DNA from 3 places in the Rahnella sp. PD4 genome. Region 1 is predicted to be linked to each of the others. Evidence: predicted binding sites of a transcription regulator. Region 1 holds the regulator's gene; each other region holds the start of a gene.

What was found. Region 1 encodes LexA, which represses DNA repair genes until DNA is damaged. Its sites were predicted from a motif close to TNCTGTATGTACATACAGNA; they were not measured.
Region 2: ACOZIO_RS13220 (YebG family protein) is a predicted target of LexA. The motif match lies at 997-1,016, and genes of this name have one in related genera.
Region 3: ACOZIO_RS06225 (DNA translocase FtsK 4TM domain-containing protein) is a predicted target of LexA. The motif match lies at 3,217-3,236, and genes of this name have one in related genera.

Annotation. Positions count from the first base shown of each region.
Region 1 covers NZ_JBLZQF010000007.1:231,767-239,414, reverse strand. The annotation lists gene pgi (glucose-6-phosphate isomerase) at 1-403, shown strand, start outside; gene psiE (phosphate-starvation-inducible protein PsiE) at 655-1,062, shown strand; gene ubiC (chorismate lyase) at 1,152-1,691, shown strand; gene ubiA (4-hydroxybenzoate octaprenyltransferase) at 1,733-2,599, shown strand; gene plsB (glycerol-3-phosphate 1-O-acyltransferase PlsB) at 2,699-5,182, opposite strand; gene ACOZIO_RS18240 (diacylglycerol kinase) at 5,418-5,786, shown strand; gene lexA (transcriptional repressor LexA) at 5,906-6,514, shown strand; gene dinF (MATE family efflux transporter DinF) at 6,797-7,648, shown strand, end outside.
Region 2 covers NZ_JBLZQF010000004.1:309,437-317,084, reverse strand. The annotation lists gene ACOZIO_RS13225 (hypothetical protein) at 244-579, shown strand; gene ACOZIO_RS13220 (YebG family protein) at 639-983, opposite strand; gene ACOZIO_RS13215 (O-methyltransferase) at 1,097-1,762, opposite strand; gene ACOZIO_RS13210 (TetR family transcriptional regulator) at 1,894-2,520, shown strand; gene ACOZIO_RS13205 (B3/4 domain-containing protein) at 2,676-3,365, shown strand; gene ACOZIO_RS13200 (YybH family protein) at 3,394-3,792, opposite strand; gene treF (alpha,alpha-trehalase TreF) at 4,027-5,661, opposite strand; gene otsA (alpha,alpha-trehalose-phosphate synthase) at 5,725-7,131, opposite strand; gene otsB (trehalose-phosphatase) at 7,128-7,648, opposite strand, start outside.
Region 3 covers NZ_JBLZQF010000002.1:331,817-339,464, forward strand. The annotation lists gene ACOZIO_RS06225 (DNA translocase FtsK 4TM domain-containing protein) at 1-3,152, opposite strand, end outside; gene lrp (leucine-responsive transcriptional regulator Lrp) at 3,273-3,767, opposite strand; gene trxB (thioredoxin-disulfide reductase) at 4,501-5,469, shown strand; gene cydD (heme ABC transporter permease/ATP-binding protein CydD) at 5,618-7,384, shown strand; gene cydC (heme ABC transporter ATP-binding protein/permease CydC) at 7,387-7,648, shown strand, end outside.

The DNA of each region.
Region 1 (7,648 bases):
TCACCACGCGAAACTGCTGTCTAACTTCTTCGCCCAGACGGAAGCGCTGGCATTCGGTAAATCTCTGGACGTTGTCGAGAAAGAATTCGCCGATCAGGGCAAAAAACCGGAAGACGTGAAACACGTTGCGCCGTTCAAAGTGTTCGAAGGGAACCGTCCGACCAACTCCATCCTGCTGCGTGAAATCACGCCTTACAGCCTGGGTGCGTTGATCGCGATGTACGAACACAAAATCTTTACTCAGGGCGTGATCCTCAACATCTACACCTTCGACCAATGGGGTGTAGAACTGGGCAAACAGCTGGCAAACCGTATCCTGCCAGAACTGGAAGATGACAAAGACGTGACCGGGCATGACAGTTCGACTAACGGTCTGATCAACCGCTTCAAAAACTGGCGCTAATACCCGTTATCCTTCGCGCTGCCCCGGCGTTGGCTGCCTTCATGAACCCCGGTCACATACTTGTGTATGCTCCCGGGGATTCATTCAGTTGCCGCCTGGATGCAACACGAATGATTTAGGGCATTAAGGTTTTTATACGTCAAAATAAAAGGGTTAGCCTTCACCGGCTGGCCCTTTTTTAATGGCGCTTTTCCTGTGCTGACTCTGTGGTATTCTGCGGGTATTAATAACAAAAGTGGGATGTAGATCACATGGCAGGATCAAAGCGGGCATTAATGATATCCGTCATTATGCAGCGAATTTTGAACATATTCTTATTAGGACTGGCCGCAATCCTGATGATTTTTATCGGGCGTGAAACCTACCACTTAGCAATGGTGCTGTTCGTGAATAACGATCAGTCGTCCTCGTATCTGCTCATCGAGGGGATTGTGATTTACTTCCTCTATTTTGAGTTTATTGCCCTGATAATTAAATATTTTTCATCGGGCTATCATTTCCCTTTACGCTATTTTATTTACATCGGTATCACCGCGATCATCCGTTTGATCATCGTTGATCACAAAAGTCCTTACGACACATTGGTTTACGCCTGCGCCATCCTGGTGCTGGTTGTGACGCTGTTCCTGGCCAATGGCGAACGTCTGCGTCGCGAATAAATGAGGCAATTACTGCCTCGCATTCATACGCTAGAATGTGAGGCAGATAATTCATTGGAGGTATGAACACCTTCATTACGGAGCTATTGATGTCTGATTCCCATTCCACCGAAAAATCCCCGATCCACTGGTTTGACGATCCTTCGCAGGTGCCTGCGGATGTGGCTGACTGGCTGATGGAAATGGGATCCATGACCCGCCGGTTTGAAAAACAGGGTGTGACCGTCACCGTGAAACCGCAAAACGAATGTTTTGTCAGCCGCGAAGAGCTGGGTGAAAGCGAGGCGCAGCAGTTGCCGGAAAGCGCCCGTTACTGGATCCGGGAAATCGTATTGTTTGGTGACGCACAACCGTGGCTGCTGGGGCGCACGGTCATTCCTGAAGAAACACTGACCGGGCCAGATCTGGCACTGGTCGATTTAGGGACTGTGCCGCTGGGCCGCTACCTGTTCAGTGGCAATAATCTGTCCCGTGATTATATCCATCTGGGTCAATTACACAGTGAGCAGGGCGAGTTATGGGCACGCCGTTCCCGCCTGCGCTTGTCTGACAAGCCGCTGTTGTTGACCGAAATTTTCCTACCGGACTCACCGGTTCATCGTCCGCAAAGTCAGGCGGAGCAGGAATGAGTCAGACTAACCAAGCAGGAGAACAAAGAGTGTCAGGAAGTATGACTCAGGGCACATGGCGTGATTACTGCCGCCTGATGCGTATTGATAAGCCGATCGGCTCATTGTTGCTGTTGTGGCCAACGTTATGGGCACTGTGGGTAGCCGGTGGCGGAATGCCCTCTGCGAAGATTTTGCTGGTCTTCGTGCTGGGCGTGTTTTTCATGCGTGCCGCCGGTTGCGTAGTGAATGACTACGCCGATCGCAAATTTGATGGTCATGTAAAACGTACCGCTCAACGGCCATTGCCGAGCGGGGCGATCACTGGCAAGCAGGCGAAAATATTATTCGTCGGACTGGTGCTGGTGTCATTCCTGCTGGTTCTGCTGCTTAACCGCATGACCATTTTACTGTCTCTGGCCGGACTGGCGCTGGCATGGATTTACCCGTTTATGAAGCGCGTCAGTCATCTGCCTCAGGTCGTTTTAGGCGCAGCGTTTGGCTGGGCTATCCCGATGGCTTATGCGGCGGTGAGCGAAAGTGTGCCGCTCAGTTGCTGGTTAATGTTCGTGGCAAATATCTGCTGGACGGTGGCTTACGATACGCAATACGCGATGGTCGATCGTGACGATGATGTGAAGATCGGCGTGAAATCGACAGCGATTTTGTTCGGACGTTTTGACACGCTGATCATCGGCCTGTTGCAACTGGCAACGCTGGTTCTGATGGGCATTGTCGGCCATCTTTCCCAGCTCGGTGCACCGTTTTACTGGTCGCTGCTGCTGGCTGCTGCGCTGTTTGTACATCAGCAGAAGCTGATTGCCAAACGTGAACGTGATGCCTGTTTCCTGGCTTTCCGCCAGAACAATTATGTCGGGCTGGTGCTGTTCCTCGGCATTCTGATGAGCCTGTCAGGGTTCACGTTGTAAATATTCCTGAACTGATTCAACGCCCATAAAAAAACGCCCGGCCTCCGTAAAGAGTCCGGGCGTTTTTATGCAGCCAGCACTGGCTGGCGCTAATGGCGGTTAATGATTGGTATCGCGCACATCCAGCTTCGGCTCCGCCGGAGGGGCAGTCGGTTGCGGCAAATCAGACGGCATACCCGCACTCTCAATGGTCAGCTTGATGTCTGATGTCATCAGATCACTGAGCATGAGATAAATTTCACGTGTTTGTTCCTGAATGGCATCACCGCTGTCACTGATATAGCCTTCAGCGCGAAGTGTACCGACCAGCGTCGAGAAAACGGCTTTATCGAAGAATTCAGGGGCATTGATACCGTGCAGTACGGACAAACGCTGCGCCATAATCCGGCTCTCTTTTTCCAGCGCACCACGGTTGATACTTGGGTTATTGGTGAGCAGGGAGAAGGTGATCGCGTAGCGTTGCAGCGTTTCACGTACACCGGCCGCCAGCAGTTGCAGGGTACGGATCCGCGCCGGATTAAGGGTCAGTTCATCATCTTCAAGATGAATGATTTGCTGACGTGCCAGTTCCAGCGTCAAAACATCCAGTACCTGTGGCAGCTCAGACGTCTCGAAATGCATAAACAATTCGGCTTTGAGCATCGGATAAATCAGTTCGACCTGACGCAGTAATTCCGCGCGGCTGACCTGACGGTGATGCATCACAATGCTTGAAATCAGCGACGGCAACACCAGCATATGATGGATGTTGTTGCGGTAGTATGTCATCAGAACGGCCTGTTCGCGCGGCAGTACGATGATGTCGCCAATGTTGTCTTTCTCAACCTGGAACTTGTTCATGTTCAGCGCGTGATCGAGCAACTGATCGGCAGTCAGATCCGGCACCGTTGAATCCGCGTTGTAAGGTACGTTACGCAGTAATTGCAGGTAGCAGTCTATTTGCTCGGTCAGCTGTTCGCGGGTCAGTGAACGCTGGCGTGAGGCCAGCAGTGCGGTACAACACAAGTTCATGGCATTGGCAGCCGCTGAATTGTTGATACGCACCATGATCTGTTCTGCTAAGTCCTGTACCGTTGGCGTCAGCCAGCTAGGACGTTGTGCTTCGATCGGGTCGATGGCTTCACGCCAGGTCGGCACATTCTGGTTCAGGTAAGTGGTCAGATGCAGCGGTTCACCAAAGTTCACATAACCCTGGCCGAGATTGCGCAGCTTGCGCAAGCCGTTAAGCATTTGCGTCAGGCTTTCTTTCTCTTTAGTCGCACCGCGCAATTCTTTGGCATAGGTGCCCACTTCCATGACGTGCTCATAACCGATGTAAATTGGCACCAGCGTGATCGGGCGTGAACCACCGCGCAACATGGCCTGAATAGTCATGGCCAGCGTACCGGTTTTCGGCTCCAGCAGGCGTCCGGTTCGCGAACGCCCCCCTTCCACAAAGTATTCCACCGAATAACCACGGCTGAATAGTTCGCCCAGATATTCACGGAACACCGTTGAATAGAGCTTGTTGCCTTTGAAGGTTCGACGGATAAAGAACGCGCCCAGACGGCGGAAAATCGGGCCTGCTGGCCAGAAATTCAGGTTGATGCCAGCGGCAATATGCGGCGGTACCAGCCCCTGATGATAGAGCACGTAAGACAGAAGCAGATAGTCCATGTGGCTGCGGTGGCAGGGCACATACACAATTTCCTGACCGTCCAGCGCCAGCTGGCGTACACGCTCAGCATTATTAACATTGATGCCTTTGTACAAACGGTTCCACGTCCAGCTCAGTACGCGATCAGAGAGGCGCACGGCTTCATAAGAGAAGTCAGCGGCAATCTCTTCCATCAGGGCGATGGCATTTTGCTGAGCTTTTTCGTGGGAAATTTTCTTGCTGCGGGCTTCGTCTTCAATCGCTTTTTCAATGGCTTTTGAGGACAGCAATTTGTTGAACAAGTCCTGACGTGCCGGAAGACGTGGGCCAACGGCGGCCAGACGTTGACGGGAGAAGTGCATCCGCGCCACACGTGCCAGCTTTTGAGCAATGGTTTTATCTGTGCCGTGTTCCGTCGCCATATAACGCAGGGAAACGGTATTGGAGAAGCGGACAAAACTGTCCCGCCCCAGCCAAAGCACAGCGAAGAATTTCTGGATGCCATTCAGTACGCGCAGATGTGGCGTGTCATCCTGACCTTCACGGCCCGGTGCCCGACCAAACATCACCGACACCGGCAACATCTGAATGTCTAAATCCGGGTTATTGCGGTGCAAATCAAGGTAGTCGTGGAACAGCTTTACGGATTCCTGCTTCGGCGTGTAATAAGAGAATACGCGCGGACCTTCAGCAATAAAGACATGGCTTGGCAGCAGGGTTCCGTCAATTTCCAGCGGAATAAGGGGATCAGGCAGATTCTGTGCCAGACATTGCGCACGCAACGTCAGCAAATCGGCTTTGGAATTATAGGGCAATACATACAAAATCGGCCGCGTCGGGTCTAAATGCAACTCGGTAACCGGATCTGAAGGTATGACCTTGCTCTTTACCAGCAATGAGAGCGGTAAATTCAATAATGTGTAATAAAGTCTACGCCAACCTGACATAAAAACGTGAAGCCTCTTGTTAGCCATTTCGCCGCAAGGATACCAGAAAGCTCAGATGAGATCTGTGGTGATGCAATACCCTTCTTATTTCAAGCCGCAGGGGTGTTGGCTTAAGACGTTCACCCGAATCACTTACTCATGTAAGCTCATCAGGATTCACTTCTTTACCGCCTTTCTGCACCCCGACTATTTGGGGTATAAAGTGCGGCAAATTCTCTAAGGATCAGTAAAAGAAATGGCTAACCAAGTCACTGGATTTACCCGAATTTATAAAGCAGCTGGCTATTCCTGGAAAGGGCTGAAAGCGGCATGGCAAAATGAAGCGGCCTTTCGCCAGGAAGCCAGCGTCGCTATTCCGTTAATTTTGTTATCTTTTTGGTTTGATGTCAGCCCCGTAGAACGCATTCTGCTGGTGGGATCCGTTGTTTTGGTCTGTGTCACTGAACTGCTCAACAGCGCGGTAGAATGCGCGATAGACCGTATCGGATCTGAGTTTCACGTACTTTCAGGTCGTGCAAAAGATATCGGCTCGGCTGCCGTACTTCTGACCATCATATTGGCGTTTTTTGTCTGGGTCAGCATCTTTTGGCCACGATGGTTCTGATTTGGAATCTGCATTCCAGGAATCAACGTTATGCCCTGTTTTTATTCAATCTTAGGTTTTCATTGATCGTTTAGCTGTATATACTCACAGCAAGACTGTATAAACAACCAGGGGGCGGAATGAAAGCTTTAACGACCAGACAACAAGAGGTCTACGACCTTATTCGCGATCATATCTCCACCACCGGTATGCCACCCACCCGCGCAGAGATTGCATCACGTCTGGGGTTCCGTTCCCCCAATGCGGCGGAAGAGCATCTCAAAGCGCTGGCGCGTAAGGGTGTTATTGAGATTGTTTCCGGCGCATCACGTGGCATTCGTTTGCTGATGGAAGAAGAAGAGGGTTTACCGCTGATCGGCCGGGTTGCTGCCGGTGAGCCGTTGCTGGCCCAGCAACATATTGAAGGACACTATCAGGTCGATCCGGCCATGTTTAAGCCGAGTGCCGATTTCCTGCTGCGTGTCAGCGGTATGTCGATGCGTGATATCGGTATTCTTGATGGCGATCTGCTGGCTGTACATAAAACGCAAGACGTGCGTAATGGACAGGTTGTTGTGGCCCGTATAGACGATGAAGTCACCGTGAAACGTCTGAAAAAACAGGGCAGTGTGGTGCAGTTATTGCCTGAAAACAGCGATTTCCAGCCGATCGTAGTTGATTTACGTGAGCAGAATTTCAGCATTGAAGGGCTAGCCGTAGGCGTCATCCGCAACGGTGACTGGATCTGACCTTCGTATTTCGGGCTGCAGATGCGTTGGCTGCGTGCGTTCACCCGAATCACTGACTCCTGTCAGCTCATCGGGATTTTTTTACTTGCCGCCTTCCTGCAACTCGAATGACTCGGTCAGATATTACTGGGTCAAATTCTTGATCCCAATGGTCATATTGTTGATTTGCGGGTTCGTTAGCCGCCTCTGACATACCGCTAAGCTTTAACGTTTCATCTCGTCGCCCCTTCCGGGGCGATGTCACTTACAGGCATAACCTGAACCTCCGGCATGAGATTCTCTATGCAACATCATTCCCTGCGACAAACACTCAAAAACACCTTTTTAAGCCCCCCCGATAAGGCGCTCTGGAGGCTGGCATTGCCGATGATTTTTTCAAATATCACGGTGCCTCTTCTCGGGCTTGTGGATACGGCGGTGATCGGTCATCTCGACAGCCCGGATTATCTCGGCGGAGTGGCTGTGGGTTCGATGATCACGACTTTCCTCTTTATGCTCTTACTTTTTTTACGGATGAGTACCACCGGCATGACCGCTCAGGCGCTGGGCGCGAATGATAACCGGTTGCTGGCGCGCGCTTTCGTACAACCCTTTCTGCTGGCCGTATTGTCTGGTCTCACCATAGTGTTGTTCCGGCACCCCCTGATGGAACAGGCGTTTCATATCGTCGGGGGCAGCCAACCGGTGCTTGAACAGGCGAGGCTGTTTATCGAAATTCGCTGGTTCAGTGCCCCGGCTTCACTGGCGAATCTGGTGATCCTTGGCTGGCTGTTGGGCATTCAGTATGTTCGCGGGCCGGTGATTTTGCTGATTGCCGGGAATCTGCTGAATATCATTCTGGATCTGTGGCTGGTGATGGGGCTGGGCTGGAATGTGCGTGGTGCTGCCATGGCGACGGCAAGTTCCGAGTATTTCACGCTATTTATCGGGCTGTACTTTGTCTGGCGGGTAATGAAGCAACGGGGTATAACCGGCGCACAAATCACCTCGGCCTGGCGTGGTAACCTGCGCCGTCTGCTGGGGCTTAACCGCGACATTATGTTGCGTTCACTTCTGCTTCAGCTTTGCTTTGCCTCACTGACCGTTCTCGGCGCACGGCTTGGCAGCCACATCGTGGCGGTGAATGCGGTGCTG
Region 2 (7,648 bases), on a different contig from region 1:
TTGTTTTACATGAACAGTCTAAATGAGAATGTAAATAGTAATTATTAACGTTAACCATGTCGCGATGTGGATGAGTTTTAATAAGTAACAAAATGTTAATCAGGTTTTATCCGTGAACGGATCAGTGGTTGGAAATGCATGTCTCTGAGGTTTCTTATGCATTTCAGACTATTCTGTCCTGCATGCAGCCCTTCCGGGTTGTGGAGTCTTCTACCCTTAAGGTGTTCAACATAAGGAGACGCTATGAGACGAATCGCATTGTTACTCACCCTGTTGATCGCGGGTTCTGCTGTCGCCGAAGACACGACTTCGCAACATACTCCCGCGACCTATATCAATATCCTCTGTAGCTCCGCGCTTAATAAACCTGATGGTACTGCGGATTATTTCCGTGAGCAGATCAAAGATATTTCGACGCAATCTCAGTCTCCGTCGTCGATCAATAAGCCAGAGTTTAATGAGGATGAAGCGGATAAGGTGATTGAAACATGGACATCGCTCAGCAAAACCGATCGCGAAAAAATCAGGACACAACAGCAATGTCAGGACACCTTGCTTCAGCGATATCAGGCAGGATAAAGATGGGGACAGGATAAAAGAATGCGGGATGTGTTCCCGCATTATGTGGACGTTCTCTATCAGGCTGCTTTGACCGCACGTACTTTTTTGGTCGCGGCAGGTTCAGCGACAGCCCGGTCTTCAGCGGTGGTATCGGCTGGTGCGACGGGCTGCTGCGCTGTCCCCTCTTCGGGCAGTTTGCTGGTGCGCAAAATATGCTGGACGGTATCTTTGTGTTCAGCAAGGTGAAGCGCAATATTTTCCGCGAGTGTTTCATCCAGGTCGAGATTGCTTTGTGACAGCCATTCAGTAAAAGCATCTGCCATGTCCAGCATTTTGTCGTATGCATCTGCTTCTTTCTTATTGGCAAAAGTCATTTTCTCTTCACCTTTTCTGACAACAACAAATTTTGTTTCAACAGCCATAATTCGCTCCTTATACTGTAATTATATCCAGTATACCAATAATCAGTGAAGGATACATCATCCGGCCTGTTTTTTATAGTGCGGAGCCTGGATCGCTCTGCCCGGGTGTCTGATCAGCGCAGCCTGACTGAAAGCTCGACATCATCACTGAATGGTACAGAAAGATAACCGTTCTCCGCCGAACGCACATGGGTAAGATAGTTCTGGTTGTAGCTCGCATTGTCGGCGATGATCATCGTGCCCGGATGAAAACGGCTTTCCAGCAAATGCAGAATATCGTCATAAAGTACTTTTGCGCCATCGAGAATCAGTAAATCGATGGTCTCTGGCAGATCAACGGCCAGTGTGTTCAGCGCGTCACCGACACGAATTTCGACTAAATCGCTCACGCCAGCCTGCACAAAATGTTCCCGTGCCTTTGCCACTTTTGTCGGCTCAAACTCGCTGGTGATGACCTTACCGCCGCCGTTATCGCGCAACGCCGCCGCCAGATACAACGTGGACAGCCCGAACGACATGCCAAATTCCACCACCGATGTTGCCTTAGTACTTCGCGCCAGCATATACAGCAGTTTGCCTGTCTCGCGTGATACCGGCAGCCACATGTGTTTCAGCAGACTATATAAATTCAGATACTCTGTTTTGCTGTGCATCATGCGCGTAGTTTCTTCTTCCGGTATCTGCGTGAAATCGAAACGGGCTGCAGCGCTGGCTTCATTGAAAAGACGGTCGAGTAATGGCGCCATCGGTGCGCAGGTCAGAGTGTTTTCTGTGGTCATGGGATTATCCTGTTTAACATTGAGCAACGTGTCATAACTGACTAGAATGCGAGTGATTCATCGCGTTTAAAATTATGCGATGTTTTCGTTGCCTCCACTATTCGCATTCTTTTTTGAGGACTCAGCCCGTCATGACCCACCGCCGCATCCCGCAGGTTTCCTCACGTAAAGAGCCAAAACAATCCCGCTCAGCCGGGCTGGTGGCGACCATTCTTGAAGCCGCTGCTCAGGTTTTAGCGAAGGAAGGCGCCGCCCGTTTTACTACCGGTCGCGTCGCTGAAAGAGCCGGAATCAGCATCGGTTCGCTGTATCAGTACTTTCCCAATAAAGCGGCGATTTTGTTTCGTCTGCAAAGCGACGAGTGGCGGCGAACCCGTGATATGCTGCGCAGCATTCTTCAGGACGCAGAAAAGACCCCTGCCGTGCGCTTACGTATTCTGGTGCATGAATTTATCCGTTCCGAATGTGAGGAAGCGCAGATGCGTGGCGCGCTCAGTGACGCCGCACCGTTTTATCGTGACGCCCCGGAGGCGCAGGAAGCTCGGGAGGCGGGAGAGGAAGTGTTTCATCGTTTTATGCATGAGGTAATGCCGGATGTCGCCGGAGAAAAGCGCCAGCTGGCGGGCGATCTGCTTTCAACCACACTCAGTGCTTTTGGCCGGGACTTTTCTGCCACCCCGCGTACCGCCGCTGAAATCAAAATTTATGCTGATGCGCTGGCGGACATGTTTACAGCCTATGTGCAGGGGGCGGTTTAGCCAGGCGTGAATTTTTGAGGGATAAGCGGGGCTATGAACGAGATGCCATGACGGCGCGTTTCTCAGAGGAATTACCGGGGATCCCAAAACGCTAATTTCGTTTCAGGCCGACGGATGGCATAGTAAATGTCTGATTTTTACAACAGGACCGCTCCATGATCGTCGTTACTCCGTCAGTCGATCCGTCACTTGCGCGAATCGCCCCTGGTTTTCGGGTATTAAGCGTGTCTGCGCAGGCCGCGCCGATAACTAACCCTGCCATCGCGGAAGCCGCTTTACAAAGCGCCTGCCGTTTTATCGTTGAGAATGATTTTCCCTGGGCGGATGAACATCTGAACGCCTGGACCGGGGTTTTCAAAGCCTTTGGGGCGAAACCTAAACGTACTGCCTGCTCAGCCGATGCCCTCAGAAAACGCGTGCTGAAAGACGGCACGATGCCGGCCATCGATCCGGTGGTCGATCTCTACAATGCGGTGAGCATTCAGTATGCCATTCCGGTCGGTGGCGAAAATATTTCTGCTTATTCCGGCCATCCGAGGCTGACATTTGCCGATGGCAGCGAGCCTTTTGACACCATGAAAGCGGGCGAACCGGTGATTGAATTCCCCGATGCCGGAGAAGTTATCTGGCGTGATGATACGGGGGTGACCTGCCGGCGCTGGAACTGGCGTCAGGGTATCAGAACCCGGCTCGACAGCGAGGCGCAAAACATGTGGTTCATCCTCGAAAGCCTGCCCGCCATGCCTTTGCAGGCACTCCAGGACGCAGGTGATATGCTGATTAACGGACTGGAACAGCTGATGCCGGGTGTCAAAACTGACGTGAAGCTGATAACACTGGGTTGATGATGCGAATAAGGCTCCTTGCGGAGCCTTATTTATGATCCAGCAGCGAGGTGCCGTAAGAATTATCGATGGTACATACCCAGCGCCCGTCCGGTTCATGGCGGAAAACATAAGTGGCACGACGGGTAGTGGTCACTGTGCCGCCCTGTCCGTCGGGGAAGTGCAGCACCGTTTCCATGATCACCAGCGCATCCTGCGCCCCCTCAATCACCTGCATCTCACCCTGTTTCACCACCAGTTGATCCTGGAAATAATCCGAGATGGCGATAAAGGCTTTGCGGATATCGTTTTTGCCGCGGGCAATCATGCCCGGTTTAATCACCAGTGCCGCATCCACGGCGTAATGCGCCATCAGCGAGTCGAAATCTCTGTCTGATATGGCTTTGTCACAAGCTTCGATAACCTGGCGGATCGGGTGTGTACTCATCCGTTAATGTCCTTTCGCTGAGTTCCAGAATAATGAGATCCCCGTCTGAAATAACAGGATGTCGACCAGGCAGCTGAAGTCTGTCTCTGACATGTTAATAACAAATTTTTTGCCAATAAACATCCCTGCCTTCAGCATGCCCTGATACCGGCAGGCGTGCTGAAGGCCGCGCTACACCAGGCGTTTGAACGTTGGCTGATGGAACAGGGTCAGAGTGGTGATAAGAAAACCGGATCAGTCGTAATTCTCACCATACAGACCAATGAGCCGCCGCACGACACCATTGGTCCAGCCGAAGCCATCCTGCAGCGGATATTCCCCGCCGCCACCTTCACGAGGGATGCCCCCTGAGATGTGGTATTTCTCGATCAGTTTATGATGTTGCTGGTAATACTGATTCACCGTTTTCAGCCAGTTACGGGCAATTTCATCACCCAGCGCATCATTGCCGTATTGCTTGAAACCCTGAATTGCCATCCATTGCAGAGGAGCCCAGCCGTTGGGTTTATCCCATTGTTCACCGGTTTCATATTCCGTCGCCATGATGCCGCCGGGCGTGAATAAACGTTTACGTACAGCCTCTGAAAGCCGTTCAGCCTGGTAATGACTGGCAAGCCCCACATACAACGGCACGACGCTGGCAGCGGAGAACAACGCCATTTGCTGACGGTGCCAGTCGTAATCGCGAAAACAACCTTCGTTGTCATCCCACAGATAACGGTTTATGGCGTCACGCCGGTTTTCTGCTTTACGGCGGAATAAAATTTCGGTGACTTTATCTCCCTTCAAACCGGAAATATTGGCGATAGCGCTTTCGAGTTTATGCATAAACGCATTCAGATCTACCGGGATAAATTGCGTGGTACGGATACTGGCGAGACGGTGGCCGTCACGCAACCAGCGCGATGAATAATCCCAGCCAGATTCCGCCCCCGCACGCAAATCGCGGTAAACCTCGTTGGCTGGCCGGCCTGAATGTTTAGCGGTTTCGACGTCTTCACGCCACGATTCATCGCGCGGGGTGTCCCTGTCATCCCAGTAACGGTTAAGCAGTGTACCGTCCGGCAGGCAAACTGCATGGCGGTACGCCTGATTCGGCGCGAGAGAGTCCGCACCATCCATCCAGAATTCATATTCCATTTTCAGATGATCGAGATACCGCCGTGCGCCACGTACACCGTCTTCCTCGAACAGTTCAACCATCAGCGCGAACACCGGTGGCTGTGAACGGCTCAGATAATACGTGCGGTTACCGTTAGGAATATGGCCGTATATCTCAATAATCCAGGCGAAATTGTCCGCCATGGTGCGCAGGAGATCATTACGGCCACTTTCCGCCAGACCTAACATCGAAAAGTAAGAATCCCAGTAATAGGTCTCACTGAAACGTCCGCCGGGAACCACATAGGCCTGAGGCAAAGGCATCAGTGAAGACCATGGCACATGATCTTCCGGCTGGCGCGTCAGCACCGGCCAAAGTTTATCGATGTGTTCTTTCAGCGAATCGCCGGGATCGGAGACGTATTCATCATCGCGGTGTTCCGGCAGCCAGAAATGTGCGTCAACAAAGCGTTTCAGGTTAAAGCCAGGATGATTCTTTACCCGGCGATAACGCAGCAAAATGTCCAGCGGATCCATCTTCGGCGGGCAGTCCGGGAAGGTTTTGCTGTCCTCGAAAAGCCCTGAAGATTGCACGCTGGTAAACAATTCCAGATAACGGTCAGCAGGCGTTAAGGCATCGGAAGGCGGCAAGCCTTCGATCATCTCTGGTTCCGGTTCGGCATCCATCATCCGGTCAAGGATCAGTTCAATCGGCTCGAGCTCGGTCAGACGAGTCTCTTCGCTTTCAGCATTTTCGCTGTCAAACATTGCGTTTTGGTTCGTCTGGTAATTTGCATTTTGCATATGCTGCAAGCCTCTTGCTTATAAAATTCACACGACGGCGCTGTGTTTTTCACTATGCGGTGTGATGGCGTATAAATCGCGTAAATAGCTTTCGCCCCAGTTCGCAATGTCATTCTTGCGCAACACCGCCATCATGTCGTTATAGCGTTCAAGCCGTTCTTCCAGCGGCATGGTCAGTGCTTTATCCAGCGCCGCTGCCACATCATCCCGGTCATAAGGGTTGACGATCAGTGCCGATGTAAGTTCATTTGCTGCACCGGCAAATTGTGACAAAACAAGAACGCCGGGGTCTTTTGGATCCTGCGCGGCGACATACTCTTTTGCCACCAGATTCATGCCATCTCGCAGCGGCGTCACCAGCCCGACATCCGTCAGGCGGAACAATTTCATGAGCAGGCTGCGCTGGAAATGCTGGTTGAGGTAAAACAGCGGCGTCTGGTTGATACCACCATATTTACCGTTGATGCGCCCCACTTCGGTTTCCAGCTGATGACGCAGTTCCTGATAGGCTTGCACATCACCGCGCGAGGTCGGGGCAATTTGCGAATAGCGCACTTTACCGCGATGCTGCGGGAATTTTTCCAGCAATGCCTCAAAGGCGAGAAAGCGCTCCGGCAACCCTTTGGTGTAATCGAGACGCTCACAGGAAATAATATTTTTCGATTCGCGTAGTTCGCGTTCCATCGCCGCCATTTTGGGTGGCAGCGGGCCCTCGGCCATTTCCTTTATGCTTTCCGGTGCAATGCTGATCGGATATACGCCGGTAGCAAAGGTTTTGCCAAACGCCCGGTGCTGATGTGTATCGCAATCTTCAATATCAGCCAGCGATTTGAGATTATCCAGAAACGCCATACGGTCACCTTCGGTCTGGAAGCCCAGCAAATCATACTCGCACATCATTTCGAGCAATTCATCGTGTGTTGGCACGGCATTAAAGATTTCCGGGGTCGGGAACGGAATGTGCAGGAAGAAACCAATACGGTTTTTTACGCCGAGTTTACGCAGCGCGGCAGCGAACGGCAGTAAATGATAATCATGGATCCACAAGATATCATCCGCTTTGATGAGCGGCTGCAATCTTTTCGCCAGCATATTATTGACCCGGCAGTAACCGTCCCACGCCTCGCGCTGGAAATCCACCAGATCGATACGATAGTGAAGCGCCGGCCAAAGTACGGCATTTGAAAACTGACAATAATACAGATCGTAATCGTTTTGATTAAGCGGAACCGAAGCGTAAGTAATGCCGTTATCTTCCATCAGATGCAGGTCATCCTCTTCTTCACCCGATATTTCACTTATCTCACCATTCCAGCCAAACCAGAGACCTGAAGTATTTTTCAGCGCATCCAGAATGCCCACGGCCAGCCCGCCAGCGGATTTTGAACCGTCAGGAATGGCAATTCGGTTAGAGACAACAACCAGGCGACTCATAATTCGGACTCCTTCTTAAATGTTAATGTGTGACGTTGTAACGCCTCAATCCACCGGTAAACGTCGTGAACGGTTTTGACACGATACTGCGCAAGACTTGAACCTTCGCCAACTTTCACCGTGATCCCCCGCATGGCGTTAACCACTTCGAACCCTTTTTCATCGGTCAGATCATCGCCTACGAATACCGGAATACGTCCGGAAAAGGGTGTCTGTTGCATGAACGTATAAATCGCAGCGCCCTTATCTTTTCCGCGAGGTTTAATCTCAAGAACGCATTTACCGGGCTGAAGTACCAGCTCAGGGAATTTTGCTACGACGGATTCCGCCAGGGCTAGTACCTGCTGCTGATGCAGCATTGCCTGACGATAATGCAATGCAAAAGCCATGCCTTTGATTTCGAGTAACGTACCCGGCAGCGCGTTCATTCCCGCTTCAAGAGTTTGTTGCACCTCTTCTGCCACGTGGCGGGGTAAGGTGACGCGGTGCATCCTGCCGCTGCCGTCGCGCATTTCTG
Region 3 (7,648 bases), on a different contig from region 1:
CGGACAAAAGCCCCGTGAACACGAACCGGAATCGAGGAGTTGGGTGCCATATACAGCATATCACCCATCCCCAACAGGGATTCTGCGCCGCCCTGATCCAGGATAGTACGGGAGTCAATTTTACTCGACACCGTAAAAGCAATACGGGTCGGAATATTGGCTTTAATCAGACCGGTAATGACGTCAACGGAAGGACGTTGCGTCGCCAGAACCAGGTGAATACCTGCCGCACGGGCTTTCTGAGCAAGACGCGCAATCAGCTCTTCCACTTTTTTACCGACGGTCATCATCAGGTCGGCAAACTCATCGACCATCACCACGATAAACGGTTCTTTCTGCAGATACGGCGGCTCCGCAGCCATTCCGTCGCCGGGCTTCCAGAATGGATCAGGGATCGGACGCCCCATTGCTTCCGCTTCCAGTACCCGCTCGTTGTAACCGGCAAGGTTACGCACACCCAGCGCCGACATCAGTTTATAGCGACGCTCCATTTCACCGACACACCAGCGCAGCGCATTGGCGGCATCTTTCATATCGGTCACGACTTCGGTCAGCAGATGCGGAATACCTTCATACACTGACAATTCGAGCATTTTCGGATCGATCATGATGAAGCGCACATCTTCCGGTTTGGACTTGTACAACATACTCAGGATCATGGCATTAACGCCGACGGACTTACCGGAACCGGTCGTACCGGCAACCAGCAAGTGAGGCATTTTCGCCAGATCGGCGATAACAGGTTCACCGGAAATATCTTTACCCAGGACAATCGTCAGGGGTGATGTACTTTCTTTAAATTTCGCACAGTCCAGCACTTCACGCAGATAGACGGTCTGGCGCTTTTTATTGGGTAACTCCAGGCCGACATACGGTTTGCCTGGGATCACTTCCACAACACGCACCGCAACTGCTGACAATGAGCGGGCAAGGTCACGCGAAAGGTTGGAAATACGTGCGGCTTTAACACCCGGCGCCAGATCCAGTTCAAAACGGGTGATCACCGGCCCGGGTAATTTCCCGACGACATCGGCTTTAATCCGGTAATCATTCAGGCGTGCTTCGATCAGATTGCCCATCTGTTCCAGCGCGAACTCATCCACCGGCTCCGCTTCAGCCGGAGGCGAAGTGAGCAAATCCAGCGATGGGAGCGGCGTGGTCGGTTTAATCAGCGGCTGCTCATTACGCATCAGGAACGGGTGGATCAAACTGTCCATATCCGGCTGTACCGATGGCGCAGACTGACGAGGAGCCTCATATTCCTGGGCATGCTGCACGGGCTCAGAGGCCGCAGCGCGCTGATAAGGTTGCTGCGCAAAAGCAGGTTGCGGTTCTTCTTCCGCTTGTGCCGGCAAGGTAAACAGCGGCTCAGAAGGCGTATCGTCAATCAGATCAGCCATTGGCGAGAAACTGAAGGCATCATGCTGGCTGAGCTTCATGGCCGCAGCGGCAAAATCATCCGCTGCAACAGCGGGTGATACAGCCTGGTGACTTTGTGAATGATGATGCTGAAGCACACCACTTTGCGGTTCGACATCCTGCTCATAACGGGCCTGCTCACGCGCCGCAAACGCATTGCGTAATTCGGCCTCCTGCAAGGCGGCGGCATCCGGTTCATCAGCAGGCTCTGCATCGCCATAACGCGCTTGCTGCTGAGCCGCAAAGGCTTGCTGCAATGCTGCTTCCTGCATGGCTTCCTCGTCAGCCTGCGCCAGAGAGTCGTTATGCCATACGCTTTGTTCGGCATCCCGTTGCGTCGTCGCTGACTGCGCCTGTTCCTGCTGCTCTGCCATACGCTGGGAAGGAAGTTTAATGCCATATGAGGCCAGCTCACGGCGCGTAGGTATACGCACCGGATTAGGACGTGGTAACTCAGGGCCAAAGCCTTTTTTCACCTGCGGATTTTCATCGCTCACCGCACTGAAAGCCGGCATAAAGGTGTTACCCACAGAAGATGCCGCTGACTGTCCTGCCTGCGCAAGACCAGTCGCCAGTGCTGCGGTGGCCGCCACGCTGGCTGCCTGACCGGCATCAGGCACCGCTGAACTGAAATCAAACGGAGAACGGGAATGTTCCACTGCCGTTTGCCAGTTGCCCAGGCTCGGCCCATCGTCCTCTCTGCGCTCAACGGGCGCGGGTGAAGGAGATTGCTGAACGGGTTGCGGATGGCGCGGTACCGGTGTTTCTTCCGGGATCTCGAAATTGTATAACGGCGGAGTAGCTGCAGCCGGTGCCGGCGGCGGTGCAATATTAGCAACCGGCGGTTCAGCGGCATAAGGATCGGCTGCCGGTGCCGGGCTCACAACCGCTGCAGGTTCAGCTTCCGCCGGGCTGGCTACCGAAGACACCTGAGCAGCAGGCTCATTCACGGAAGGTGCAGAAAACAGCACATCATCTTCATCGGCTTCAGCAGCAACTGCCGATGCTGTGACAACGCTTGCCGCAGCGACGGCAGGCGCAACTTTAGCGACAGGTTTTGCGTCGTCTTCCAGTAGCGGATCGTCATGCTCGTCGTAATCATAATCTTCATCGCGACGGGAGCGGTTGGTCACGATATTCGTCACACCCAGCACTGCGCCGCCGATCTTTTCAGCGATGGTCAGCCAGGACCAGCCGGTAAATAAAGTCAGACCGGCAGCCCAGACGCACAGCAGAACCAGGGTCGCCCCCACGTTATTGAAGTACGGGGTCATCGCGGTACTGAGCAAACTGCCGATTACACCGCCGGAAGCGAAGTAATACAGGTCATCAATATTGACGGCCGCAAGACCACAAGACGTGACAATGAGCGCCAGCGTGCCAATAAGGCGCAGCGAAAGGGCAAAATAATCGACGAAATCCTGTCTATCCCGCTGACGGAAAGCCGCCCAACAGAGACACAGAATAATAGGGGGTATCGCGTAGCCAAATACGCCAAAGATGAAGAACAGCGTGTCGGCCATCCATGCACCTACACCTCCACCCCAGTTATGAATTGGCCCATGCCAGGCGGTCTGAGACCAACTGGGATCTGAGGGGTTAAAACTCACCAATGCTGCCATTAAATAAGCAGCAAAAATCGCCACCACAACCAGCAAAGCCTCCAGCAGACGGCGGCCATTGCTCAGTTTTTTTAGGGTAACTTCTTTATCTTCTGTATATTCCTGGCTCAAGAAAGGCTCTCCAGGTTCCTGTGAACTGAGAAAAAGCAACAGCGCCGAGACTCCCCGGCGCCATAGCTGTATAGATACACAGGAGTGTAGCTAAAATGACAAGGTTTTGCACCAGAACAATTACCGGGTCTTAATGACCAGGCGATTTGTCTGCTTCACTTCTTCCATCACCACGTAGGTGCGGGTGTCGTTAACACCAGGCAGACGAAGTAAAGTCTCACCTAAGAGCTTACGGTAAGCAGACATATCAGGTACGCGGGTTTTCAACAAATAGTCGAAATCCCCTGAAACCAGATGACACTCCTGAATATCTTCGAGTTTTTGCACTGCCGCATTGAACTGCTCAAACACATCCGGCGCGCCGCGATTGAGGGTAATTTCAACAAATACCAGCAACGAGGCATCCAGATAATGCGGGTTGAGCAATGCAGTATAACCATTGATGAAGCCCTGACGTTCCAGACGACGAACGCGCTCCAGACATGGAGTTGGAGATAATCCCACACGTTTGGAAAGCTCGACGTTTGAAATCCGGCCATCCTTCTGCAATTCATTGAGGATGTTACGGTCAATACGGTCGAGATCTTTTCCCGGACGCTTTTTATTGTCTACCATTATTATTGTCTCTCTGCTGTCCTTCCCTGCACCTGCCATACCCCAGCCAACTTCAATGTCTAAGGGTTGTCCCAAGCGAAGACCCGATGATTAAGGTTTACGCATCCAAAAGCCGCGTTGATCCCCTGTCAAAAGGAACACGGCCGTAAAGCGGATACTCAAAAGAAATAACCCTGCGAAATTAATAGGTTGTCAACAAACAACCTGATTCACTCATCCCTGCTGCAACCGAAAAGCCAAAAAACAAGACCGGAACAGGTCCGGTAGCAGCCAATGGCATAAATTCAAGTCACAGACAGGCAGTTAATTTCTCCTTCCCCTGATGTTTTCGCAAATGCACAGCGGATTGTCAAAGTAAAAGAAGCAAAATCAGAAGAACGTGCCAGATTGAAAAGCTGGTACCCCCTTTTTAGCTATCTTTTCTCTTTGAACAATAACAACGCATCTCACGCGTTATTTCTGCAAAATCCCTACAAAGCGTCCTGAATTGTGCCCGAATTAACACGTTTTGATGAGCAACGTTCATCACATATGGTCGTCAGAATGGTTGTTTTTCATCCTATCCATCAAACAGTTACCTGCTTCATCGATATTGGCGAAACTCTTTTTACTCGGGTTGCACAATAAAAACTATCAGACAAATCGTTAACAACATCTGAGTTTGCTTTTTTTACTGCGCCGTTTTCCCTACAATCGGTTTATCGCTTGTCGCCATCGCGGAGATGAATTACGCATGAGTACGGTTAAACACAGTAAATTATTGATTTTGGGCTCCGGTCCGGCGGGTTATACCGCAGCGGTTTATGCTGCGCGTGCAAACCTCAATCCGGTATTAATTACCGGGGTGGAAAAAGGTGGGCAGCTGACTACCACCACCGAAGTGGAAAACTGGCCGGGTGATCCGGAAGGTCTGACCGGTCCGGGCTTAATGGAACGTATGCACGAGCATGCCACCAAATTTAATACTGAGATCATTTTCGACCACATCAATAAAGTCGATTTGCAGAATCGTCCGTTCCGTCTGACCGGTGACAGTGGCGAATACACCTGTGACGCGCTGATTATCGCTACCGGCGCTTCGGCACGTTATATCGGCCTGCCTTCCGAAGAAGCGTTCAAAGGTCGCGGCGTCTCAGCCTGTGCAACCTGTGACGGGTTTTTCTACCGCAACCAGAAAGTCGCGGTTGTCGGCGGCGGCAATACCGCTGTCGAAGAAGCCCTTTATCTGGCAAACATTGCCTCTGAAGTGCATCTGATTCACCGTCGTGACAGCTTCCGTGCAGAAAAAATTCTGGTAGACCGCCTCAATGACAAAGTGGCCAGCGGTAATATCGTTCTGCATACCCACAAGACCCTCAATGAAGTGGTTGGCGATCAGATGGGTGTAACGGGCGCGAGCCTGCTTGATGTACGCACTGACGAGAAATCGCAAGTGGATGTGGCAGGCGTGTTCATCGCTATCGGCCACAGCCCGAATACCGGTATTTTTGAAGGCCAGCTGGAACTGAAAGATGGCTACATCAAAGTGCAGTCCGGCTCGCATGGCAATGCCACCCAGACCAGCATTCCGGGCGTCTTCGCCGCGGGTGACGTGATGGACCACATCTATCGCCAGGCGATCACTTCCGCCGGAACCGGTTGTATGGCCGCACTGGATGCAGAACGCTATCTGGACGGTTTATCCCAGGCACCAGATTTATAATTACGCCTGCGGCGAGTTATCGGACGAAGAGTCCACACAAAGAGTAACGAATAAGGCGGCTTAATTGCCGCCTTATTGTTTTCAGTGTTGAGCCAAGCATGTAACATGAGCGCCCTCCCATCCGGATTGCTGCACAGACTGATGCCTGATGAATAAAACACGACAACAAGAACTTATCCGCTGGTTAAAACAACAAAGCTCACGCGCCAAAGGCTGGATACGTCTGTCTATGATGCTGGGTTTACTTTCCGGTTTGCTGATCCTCGCGCAGGCGTGGCTGATGGCCGGATTACTGCACAGCCTGATCATTGAGCACACCCCGCGAGATGCCTTGCTGCAAAGTTTCCTGTTAATGGCGCTGACGTTTGTTCTGCGCGCTGTCGTCACCTGGCTGCGTGAACAGGTGGGTTTTATTTGCGGACGGGTGATACGTCAGGAAATGCGCAAGCGGGTACTCGACCGTCTGGAAAAACTCGGTCCTGCCTGGATCCATGGAAAACCGGCGGGCAGCTGGGCCAGCATCATTCTTGAGCAAATCGAAGATATGCAGGATTACTATTCCCGCTACCTGCCGCAGATTGCCCTGGCAGGTATCATCCCTCTGCTTATTTTGGTCAGCGTCTTCCCGGTTAACTGGGCTGCCGGGCTGATACTGCTGGTGACCGCCCCGCTTATTCCGCTGTTTATGGCACTGGTCGGGATGGGTGCAGCGGAGGCGAACCGACGTAACTTTGTGGCGCTGGCACGTCTGAGCGGGAATTTTTTAGACAGCCTGCGCGGCCTCGATACGCTTCGTCTTTTCCATCGCGGCACAGCGGAAATCGATCAGATCAAACGTTCAACTGAAAACTTTCGTGCCCGCACGATGGACGTCCTGCGCCTGGCCTTTTTATCCTCCGCAGTGCTGGAATTCTTCGCGTCTATTTCCATCGCAGTTGTCGCGGTTTACTTCGGTTTCTCCTATCTCGGTGAGCTCAATTTCGGCAGCTACGGTACCCCTGTTACCCTGTTCGCCGGTTTCCTGGTGCTGATACTCGCCCCTGAATTTTTCCAGCCTCTGCGTGATCTGGGCGCGTTTTATCACGCCAAAGCGCAGGCGGTGGGGGCTGCCGAAAGTCTCGTCACCTTCCTCAGCGCAGAAAGTGCTGATATGGGGGACGGCGAGCAACACTGGCCAGCCGGACAGGCAGTGTCACTGGAAGCCCGCGACGTTATTATTCAGTCGCCGCAAGGTAAAACGCTGGCCGGCCCGTTAACATTTAATGTTCAGACCGGGCAGCGTATCGCGATCGTCGGCCTGAGCGGTGCAGGTAAAAGTTCGTTGCTCAACGCCTTGCTGGGCTTCCTGCCCTATCAGGGTTCCGTTACCGTCAGCGGCATTGAATTGCAATCATTACGTAAAGAAGAATGGCGTAAACAGCTAAGCTGGGTCGGCCAGAATCCGCACCTGCCGGAACTTACCCTGCGCGCCAATATCCTCCTCAGTCAGCCGGATGTCAGCCACGAGCAGCTTCAGTCCGCCATCGACCGTGCCTATGTGAACGAATTCCTGCCGCTCTTACCACAGGGGCTGGAAACCGAACTGGGCGACAGCGCGGCGCGGTTATCCATCGGCCAGGCTCAGCGTGTCGCCGTTGCCCGCGCCCTGCTCTGTCCGTGCCGTTTGCTGCTGCTCGATGAACCCACGGCCAGTCTTGACGCGCACAGCGAAAAGCGTGTGATGAATGCGCTGAACGACGCGTCAAAAGCACAAACCTCCCTGCTGGTCACACATCAACTGGAAGATACGCGTGACTACGATGAAATCTGGGTGATGGATAAAGGCCTGATCGCTGAGCGCGGCACCTTCGCGCAACTGGTGGCTCAGAACGGTTTATTCGCCCGTCTGCTTTCCCGGCGGAATAAGGAGCTGTAATCATGAAAACCCTTCTGCCTTATCTCGCCCTGTACCGCCGCCACGGGTTCCGTTTGTCACTGGGCGTCATTCTGGCTATCGTCACCTTACTGGCGAGCATCGGCCTGCTGACGCTTTCCGGCTGGTTCCTGGCGGCCTCTGCGGTGGCCGGTATCGCCGGTTTATACAGCTTCAACTACATGCTTCCCGCCGCTGGCGTGCGGGGTGCTGCCATATTCCGTACCGCAGGTCGCTACGCTGAACGGCTGGTCAGTCATGACGCAA